4 regions of the Shewanella aestuarii genome follow, and region 4 is predicted to be linked to each of the others. Evidence: predicted binding sites of a transcription regulator. Region 4 holds the regulator's gene; each other region holds the start of a gene.
What was found. Region 4 encodes sigma-54, which starts transcription at its own class of promoters, with help from an activator protein. Its sites were predicted from a motif close to GTTGGCACGNNNNTNGNNT; they were not measured.

Region 1 (2,211 bases), 1.2 Mb from region 4:
CCGACTAGCATAAAGCCGCCGACAAGATTACCCAGTGCGGTAGGAATTTCATTCCAAATAAGGTAATCCATCACGGTAAAGTCCCCACCCATGATCATCGAAAATGGAAACAAGAACATATTCACAATCGAATGTTCAAAACCCATAAAAAAGAACAACATAACCGGCATCCACATTGCCGCCATTTTAGCACCAGCAGAGGTTGAAATCATGGCTCCGACAACGCCCATAGACACCATCCAGTTACATAACATGCCACGAATAAAAATCGTCATCCAACCAGCGGCGCCGTGTTCCTGGTAACCAACAGTTCTCGATTCACCAATGGCGCTCACTTTGGCGGCTATCGCACCACCATCAACAGAGTAGCCATAGGTTAAAATAAAGGACATAAAGAAAGCAGTAGTTAAGGCACCGGCAAAGTTGCCGACAAACACGAGCCCCCAATTTCGCATTACCCCACTAAAAGTCACCCCTGGTCGCTTATCGATTAACGCCAAAGGCACTAAGGTAAATACTCCGGTAAGTAAATCAAACTTCATTAAATACAGCATAATAAAGCCGACCGGAAACAATACAGCTCCAACTAAAGGGCTACCAGTTTTTATTGTCACAGTAATGGCAAAAATAGCCGCTAGCCCTAAAATTGCACCAGCCATAAATGCTCTGATAATCGTGTCCTTGGTGGACATATATACTTTTTGTTCACCGGAATCGACCATCTTAGTGACAAATTCACTCGGTTCAATATAAGCCATGTTCTACCTCTCTTTATCATTTAAAACTGTTATTGTTGAATATGTAAAATGTGAATCTATTACCAAGACTTATATGGTAAAAACTTACCATTTAACGTAAGAACAACCCGATCGCCCTTAGGGTCGGCTTGCTTTTCCACATCCATTGAAAAATCAATAGCACTCATAATCCCGTCGCCAAATTTTTCTTGAATGACTTCCTTTAACGTGTCGCCATACACGCCAACGACCTCATATAAACGATAAATTAATGGGTCTTGTGGCAAAGCTTGATCCCACACTTTAGTTGGATACTCTATTAACACTTTGGCCGCTTGGGGAGGTAAGCCTAAAAAACTCACTAATTTATCTGCAGTTTGTGCCGAACAGCTGTTCATGCCTAAGCATGCTGAAGTCGTCCATACCGTTGACATGCCCACCGCTTCAGCTATTGACTCCCAAGTCAACTCGCGCTCTTTTTTGATGGCAAATATGGCTTCTGTCACATCTATTTTTTTCATCTTTTACCCCACAATGTTGATATGCCTCATCAGGCTGCTACAAACCAAAATGTTCAAAAATAGTGCAAAACTTGTTTAGTCAGACTGCACCACATATGTGCTTTATTGTTGATAACACTTGGTACTTTAGATATTGCGAGAACTGTGCCAAAAAGCAGTTAAAAACATCTTGTTGATAAATAAGGGAAATACATAAGAACTCAGTTGACAACTTGCCACGATATTTCGTTGCCAACGAACTTTCGTGCTCATTTGCACGATATTTCGTGGTTGGCGTAATACTTGAATAGCCAGTGATGCTGCACAGCGACGTGAAAACATTTTTAAGGAATCGTCAGGTAGGGAGAAACAAGATGTTGAGCCATCTATTTAAACAAGCACCAGTTGCAATGATATTTATCGACCCGGTAAATAATCAGATACTACAAGCAAATTTACAGGCTCAAGCACTGTTTTCACTCGATGCAGAAAAACTTGGATCCTATACCGTTAGCCAGTTTTTTCCTGACTGCCTTGATAAGCTCATGCTGTTTACACAGCAAGTATTTGAACACGGCTCAGCTTGGTCAAATGATTTAAGTATCAGCATAAACCAGCAATCAATCACTTTAGATATAAATGCTATCACTCTTGATGAAGGCGTATTGCTCAGTTGTCAACTTGCCAGCGTTTGTTTTCAGCACTACTACCAATCGTTAGCAGAATCTAATTACCAATCAGGTCTATTACATTGGTCTAAAAGCGAAACCATTTACCAAGAAATTGAGCGCCAAAATCAAATGCTACTCACCGCTGTTGGTGACGGTATTTATGGAGTAGATAAAAAAGGCAACGCAACTTTTGTCAATGAAGCGGCAATTAAGATTATCGGTTGGAAAAAATCTGAATTAATCGGCAAAAATATACATCATATGATCCATCATTCCCATGCAGATGGCAGCCATTATGCCGTT
Region 2 (2,211 bases), 550 kb from region 4:
GTCTAGCAATAATTTGCCCTAGCAAAGGGCGGCAATTCAGCTGATTATCTAATTGCATGATCCCTTGCTGAAGTTGCAATGTAATCGCTTGTCCGTATGAAGACCCCCAAAACCTTTGGCTATTTGGCATTACGGCATCTTGACGCTCAAACTCCCACGGCGCGTTGGTGGCAAATTCATCTGCCCACACTACTTCGCCACTAATACCATGATATAAAGTCAATTTATAACTAAATTGCCTTAGCGGGGTGTGATCGATCAAACCAAATAAACTGCTGGTAAAAGGTTCGGTCGACATGTCAGTCACTTCAGACTGCAATATATACTGGCTGTCGGTAATTTCGCCTAACCAACTAGGAATACGATAGCCATTAAAATTCACTAATTCGTTAGTTTTGTCGATACGTTCATCGGCATGAATACGTGCAAAACTATATTGCGACTGTTTATTGATTTGGACACCTAACTGCTGAGTCAATGCTTGGCTAAAGCCATTAAGTTGCCCAGTTCTTAGCTGTGCTCTATCAGCAATCTCAACCTGGGGCACCATAATAGCCGCTTTTAGCGACTGTTCAGCACACTGCGCTGCCGCTGAAGTGTCATCAATATTTAACGATAACACCACCTCAATTCGATTATCGCTAATGATTTCACTGACCAATTCAATATTATTAGCCGCTCCCATTCGCTGCATCATAAAGGTGTCTTGAGTAAGTGTGCCTTGGGTAATTTGTTGTTGGCTACTAAAGTTCACCCCAGCTTTTAAGCTGGCATAGTTGAGCGCTTGATTTATGGCGTCTTCTCTCGCTTTATCAATATTCCCATTTACAATGGTCGCTTTACCGGTCACTTCTACGAGTTCTGCGTATACGCTTGGACTCATAATGACCATTAGTAGTAAAAATTTGGTCAGCCTTGCCCTAAGTGTATAACCTTGAGTCTGTGTGCCTAAATAGGTTAATCCAGCTTGCAACATAGCTCTTCCTGCGTCAGATATCCGTCACTTTGGCTTTAAATCATTGCTAAGTAGACGTTTACAATATGATGTTATCAATTCAAAGCAATTTTTGTGCCTAAAAAAGGCAATAGCGACCATTGCCATGTTGATATTTTAATAAAGATTTTTGCTTTGAGGCCGATAAAAGCATATCAGAACAAAACTAATGGCTTTTAAGCAGATGCCAAGGATAAAACCATGCAGCAACGATTAACCGTTTTAGCTTTAATGCTGACAACATTCGGTCTGTCTGGATGCACTAACACCCTAAATCAGAGTGATAACTTAGCCTTTAGTAATGAAGGAAAATGGGTGAGTTACCAAGACAGCAATGACATGTACCAAGATAAATTGGTATATGATGCAAATGCATCAGGTTTAGCCCCCAAAGGCCAGGTCAATATTTGGGCTGAAAAATTAGTCAATGAGCTAGTATTGCAAAATGATGCGTTGCGTCCCGATCAACCTTTAGTGGTTGCCACACCGGTTATGTCAAACAATTTCCAGCAAACTAATGAGTTAGCATTGCAATTACAGCAAAGTCTTATGACGGCTTTTCATGCTCATGAGTTTAATCTTGTTGACCTAAATGTCGCTAATGCGCTCAGAGCCACCAGTCAAGGTGAGTTTATGCTTAGTCGAGATTGGCAACTGCTGCCCAGTGATTTACCGGTATCTCATGTGTTAGTTTCAACGCTTAATTTAACCAATGAAGGAATTAACTTTAATGGTCGAATTGTTGATGTCACCAATAATAGAGTAGTTTCGGCCGTGCAATCTTTTGTCGCTGGCAAAAGTTTATCTGGCTATGTGATACCAGCTAATAAAGTGCAAACCCGTGATGGTTTACTCTATCGTACTGAAGATACAGCTAATAACCGTTATACCGTATTAGGAGATAAGCAATGAAGCACTTGGTTCTTAGTCTAATACTTGGTGTTTTTATGATTGGCTGTGCCAATAATCAAAAGCATGTGCAATGGGAAACCGAAGCGCCCAGCCAGTTTCCTAAAATTACCGCTGTAGGTTATGCCCCATTAGCAACCCAGCCAAGTAATGAGCAATCACATAAAATTTTAATGGCAATGCAAGCATCAAAGGTTGCCGCATATCGTGAGCTAGCTGAACAAGTTTATGGCCAAAAGATTGATGCACATAGCAGTGTTAGTGAGTGGCTACTTACTAACGATACTGTTAAGTCATCTGTGAGTGGA
Region 3 (2,211 bases), 790 kb from region 4:
ATACATCGCCTTTCATTAAGAACTCATGATCAGCTTCTAAGTTTTCTAATGCATTTTCTAGTGAAGTCGCAACTTGTGGGATCTCAGCCGCTTCTTCAGCAGGTAGGTCATACAAGTCTTTGTCCATTGCATCGCCAGGGTGGATCTTGTTTTGAATACCATCAAGACCAGCCATTAATAATGCAGAGAACGCTAAGTATGGGTTAGCGGTTGGATCTGGGAAACGAGTTTCGATACGACGTGCTTTAGGGCTTGGTACCACTGGGATACGAATTGAAGCACTACGGTTACGCGCTGAGTAAGCTAACATAACAGGCGCTTCAAAATGTGGTACTAAACGCTTGTATGAGTTAGTACTTGGGTTAGTGAATGCGTTCAATGCACGAGCATGCTTGATGATACCACCAATATAGTAAAGTGCAGTTTCACTCAAACCAGCATACTTGTCACCAGAGAATAAGTTCACACCATCTTTAGCAAGTGATTGGTGAACGTGCATACCAGAACCGTTATCACCAACGATTGGCTTAGGCATAAAGGTAGCCGTCTTACCATAAGCGTGTGCCATGTTGTGTACGACATACTTAAGGATTTGAATCTCGTCAGCTTTAGTTGTTAGTGTGTTAAAACGTGTCGCAATTTCGTTTTGACCCGCTGTTGCTACTTCATGGTGATGAGCTTCAACAACTTGACCCATTTCCTCAAGGACTAAACACATTGCACTACGTAAATCTTGTGAAGAGTCAACAGGAGCAACAGGGAAATAACCACCTTTAACAAATGGACGGTGACCAGTGTTGCCATCTTCATAGCTTGTACCTGAGTTCCATGCTGCTTCTTTAGCATCTAACTTAACGAAACAACCTGACATGTCAGTACCAAACTTAACATCATCAAATAGGAAGAATTCTGGCTCTGGACCAATTAATACGGTGTCAGCAATACCAGTAGACTTTAAGTACTCTTCTGCTTTTTTAGCGATTGAGCGAGGATCACGGTCGTAACCGGTCATGGTACCAGGCTCTAAAATATCACAACGAATTAACGCTGTTGTTTCTTCAGTAAAAGGATCTAAAACAAAAGTAGACGCATCTGGCATTAACACCATGTCTGATTCGTTAATACCTTTCCAACCTGAAATAGAAGAACCGTCAAACATTTTGCCGTCTTCAAAAAAGTCTTCGTTTACTTGATGAGCTGGAATAGAAACGTGCTGCTCTTTACCTTTAGTATCGGTAAAGCGTAAGTCAACGAATTTAACTTCTAATTCTTCAAGTTGCTTTAATACTGATTCAACTGACATTCTCAAGCCTCCGGTAGGGTCAAGGGGTATCCCTTTTAAATATAATTTTTCTGTAACTCGAGTCATTCATACTCGAGTAAACCAAAATAAAATGGTTATGTTTACATGATGTCACACATGAAGCGATTATCATGCCAGTTATATAAATTATTGATTTATATAATCTTGCAATTTTTGCCTCAACGTTAAGATCGAAAAATGCACCAAAAAGATCCTCACTACGCACAATATTGGTGCACCCATCCAAGTTGGTGCACTTCGATTATATCGAGGCTGAAACAAAAAAAATGTATTCAAACGATAAATACCCCATCCGATTTACGGAAACAGTGTTTTGCGCTTTCATTCTCATCAAACTATTATATCTCTGTGCATTTATTAACCAGGCATTATTTCAAGTGCATCCTGAACCGCTGTTCAATTGAGTATTATTTCAACTTAAATACAGAAGTGTTCAAAAAAAATCCTATCTACTCAAGCCTTGGTAGAGTAGAATGGCACGCTTTTTTATGGTGGCAAAACTGCAATTGCTGTAATGGCCACTGTGAAGTCCTATTTTTATTTGATGGTATTAGAGGTTTTATCCGTGTTAGAGAATTTACGTAACATCGCCATTATTGCTCACGTTGACCATGGCAAAACGACCTTGGTAGACAAGCTTCTGGCTCAGTCAGGCACCCTTGAAAGTCGGGGCGAAGCCGAAGAACGTGTAATGGATTCTAACGCTCTTGAAAAAGAACGTGGTATCACCATTCTTGCAAAAAACACCGCCATCAAATGGAACGAATACCGTATTAACATCGTAGACACCCCTGGCCACGCCGATTTCGGTGGTGAGGTTGAGCGCGTTCTATCTATGGTTGATTCAGTATTACTATTAGTTGATGCTGTTGATGGTCCAATGCCGC
Region 4 (2,211 bases):
CGAAGGCACACCGGAAGAGATCCTAAACAATCAGCAAGTTCGGGCTGTATACTTAGGCGAACAATTCAAGCTATAGTTAATCTGAGGTGTAATTTAAATCAACGATGATTAAATTCAATCAGTGATTCACAGTCACAATGTTAACGGATAAAATAACAACTAACATTCAGTTTTAATTAACTATTTCAGTAATGAATTACTGTATAATCTGTGTGGCAAACCATATTTCATCTAGGGATTAGTCGTAATGAAAGCTTCACTCCAACTAAAAATGGGTCAACATCTAACGATGACCCCACAGCTGCAACAAGCGATTAGGTTGTTGCAGTTATCTTCATTGGAGCTTCAGCAAGAAATTCAACAGGCATTAGATTCAAATCCCCTACTAGAAATGGAAGATGAGTTTTCACCATTAAACACTGAAAAGTCAAAAGATCAATCTGACACCGACTTCAATGAAGTCTCGGTATCTGCGGTTGAAAGAGATACCTCAAACGTCGATACAGCAGAATCACTAACCAAAGAACAACTACCAGATGAACTCCCAATGGACACCTCTTGGGATGAAGTCTATACCGCATCGCCAATGTCTGGTTCAGGTTCTGGTAACCTGCCAAGTGATGATATGCCATTTCAAGGTGAAACCTCTGAAGGCTTATATGAACATCTAGAATGGCAAAAAAACCTAACCCCATTTTCCGAAACCGACTTAGCCATTGCCACAGCCATTATTGATGCCATTGATGACACAGGCTACTTAACCCAAAGCACTGAAGATATTTTAGAGGCGATGGGCGATGAAAATATTGAGCTTGACGAAGTTGAAGCCGTATTAAAGCGCATTCAGCATTTTGACCCAATAGGCGTGGCATCACGAGACTTGCGTGAGTGTCTATTAATTCAACTAATGCAATATGCCCCTGACACGCCGCACATTGAAAACGCAAAACTGTTGATCAAAGACTATTTAGATTTGATCGCTGGTCGAGATTTTCGCACCTTAATGCGAAAAACCAAGCTCAAAGAAGATGATTTACGCGAAGCTATAGAGCTAATCCAATCACTGAATCCGCGTCCAGGGGCAATGATCTCCCCCCCTGATGACGATTATGTTATTCCAGATGTATCAGTGACCAAAAAGAATGGCCGCTGGGTAGTTGAATTAAACCCAGATAACATGCCAAAAATTAGTATTAATCAGCACTATGCTTCAATGGCTCGCAGTACCAAAAACCAAGCAGATAGCCAATTTATTCGTGGCCATTTACAAGAAGCCAAGTGGTTTATCAAAAGCTTAGAAAGTCGCAACGACACCTTACTTAAAGTCGCCAATTGCATTGTGCAATTTCAACAAGGTTTCTTTGAATATGGTGAAGAAGCCATGAAACCTATGGTGTTAAATGATATTGCTGAAGCCGTTGAAATGCATGAATCTACCATTTCACGGGTTACCACCCAAAAATACATGCACACCCCACGGGGTTTATTTGAACTGAAATATTTTTTCTCTAGCCACGTTAGCACTGACGATGGCGGAGAATGCTCTTCAACAGCAATCCGCGCATTTATTAAAAAGCTGGTTGCGGCTGAAAACCAGAAAAAGCCATTAAGCGATAGTAAAATGGCCGAACTGCTGGCCGAGCAAGGGATTAATGTTGCGCGTCGTACTATCGCGAAATATCGTGAAGCGATGATGATCCCGCCCTCAAACCAACGTAAGAGTTTATAACCTACTAAGCGATTGGAGGAACTATATGCAAATCAATTTATCAGGACATCATGTAGAAATTACCGAGTCACTTCGAGAATATGTCGCGACAAAATTCACAAAGCTTGAACGACATTTCGATCAGATCAATAATGTCAACGTGGTACTGAACGTTGAAAAACAATCACAAAAAGCAGAAGCTAAAGTGAGTTTAAACGGCGCTGAAGTATTTGCCATGTCAGAAAACAGTGACATGTACGCAGCCATAGACGCCCTGATCGATAAACTCGATCGTCAGGTTATTAAACACAAAGAGAAATTGACTAAGCATTAACGATGGAACTTAGTACCATCCTGCAGCCGGAATGCACTACCTGTGCCACACCGGGCAGTAAGAAAAAGGTACTGGAATTAATCAGCGACTTAGTCGCTGCCCAGTACCCGACCCTTTCCTCACAAGAAATTTTCGAAAGCTTAGTGGCTCGCGAAAAAATGGGCAGCAC

Region 1: a site for sigma-54 is predicted at 1,392-1,410, ahead of cynS (cyanase). Genes of this name have one in related genera too.
Region 2: a site for sigma-54 is predicted at 1,059-1,077, ahead of HBH39_RS04935 (flagellar assembly protein FlgT). Genes of this name have one in related genera too.
Region 3: a site for sigma-54 is predicted at 1,424-1,442, ahead of glnA (glutamate--ammonia ligase). Genes of this name have one in related genera too.

Annotation. Positions count from the first base shown of each region.
Region 1 covers NZ_CP050313.1:3,399,009-3,401,219, forward strand. The annotation lists gene HBH39_RS14860 (formate/nitrite transporter family protein) at 1-758, opposite strand, end outside; gene cynS (cyanase) at 818-1,258, opposite strand; gene HBH39_RS14870 (sigma 54-interacting transcriptional regulator) at 1,612-2,211, shown strand, end outside.
Region 2 covers NZ_CP050313.1:1,076,645-1,078,855, reverse strand. The annotation lists gene HBH39_RS04935 (flagellar assembly protein FlgT) at 1-892, opposite strand, end outside; gene HBH39_RS04930 (FlgO family outer membrane protein) at 1,196-1,906, shown strand; gene HBH39_RS04925 (LPP20 family lipoprotein) at 1,942-2,211, shown strand, end outside.
Region 3 covers NZ_CP050313.1:3,759,667-3,761,877, forward strand. The annotation lists gene glnA (glutamate--ammonia ligase) at 1-1,303, opposite strand, end outside; gene typA (translational GTPase TypA) at 1,890-2,211, shown strand, end outside.
Region 4 covers NZ_CP050313.1:525,162-527,372, reverse strand. The annotation lists gene lptB (LPS export ABC transporter ATP-binding protein) at 1-76, shown strand, start outside; gene HBH39_RS02485 (RNA polymerase factor sigma-54) at 248-1,729, shown strand; gene hpf (ribosome hibernation promoting factor) at 1,755-2,042, shown strand; gene ptsN (PTS IIA-like nitrogen regulatory protein PtsN) at 2,045-2,211, shown strand, end outside.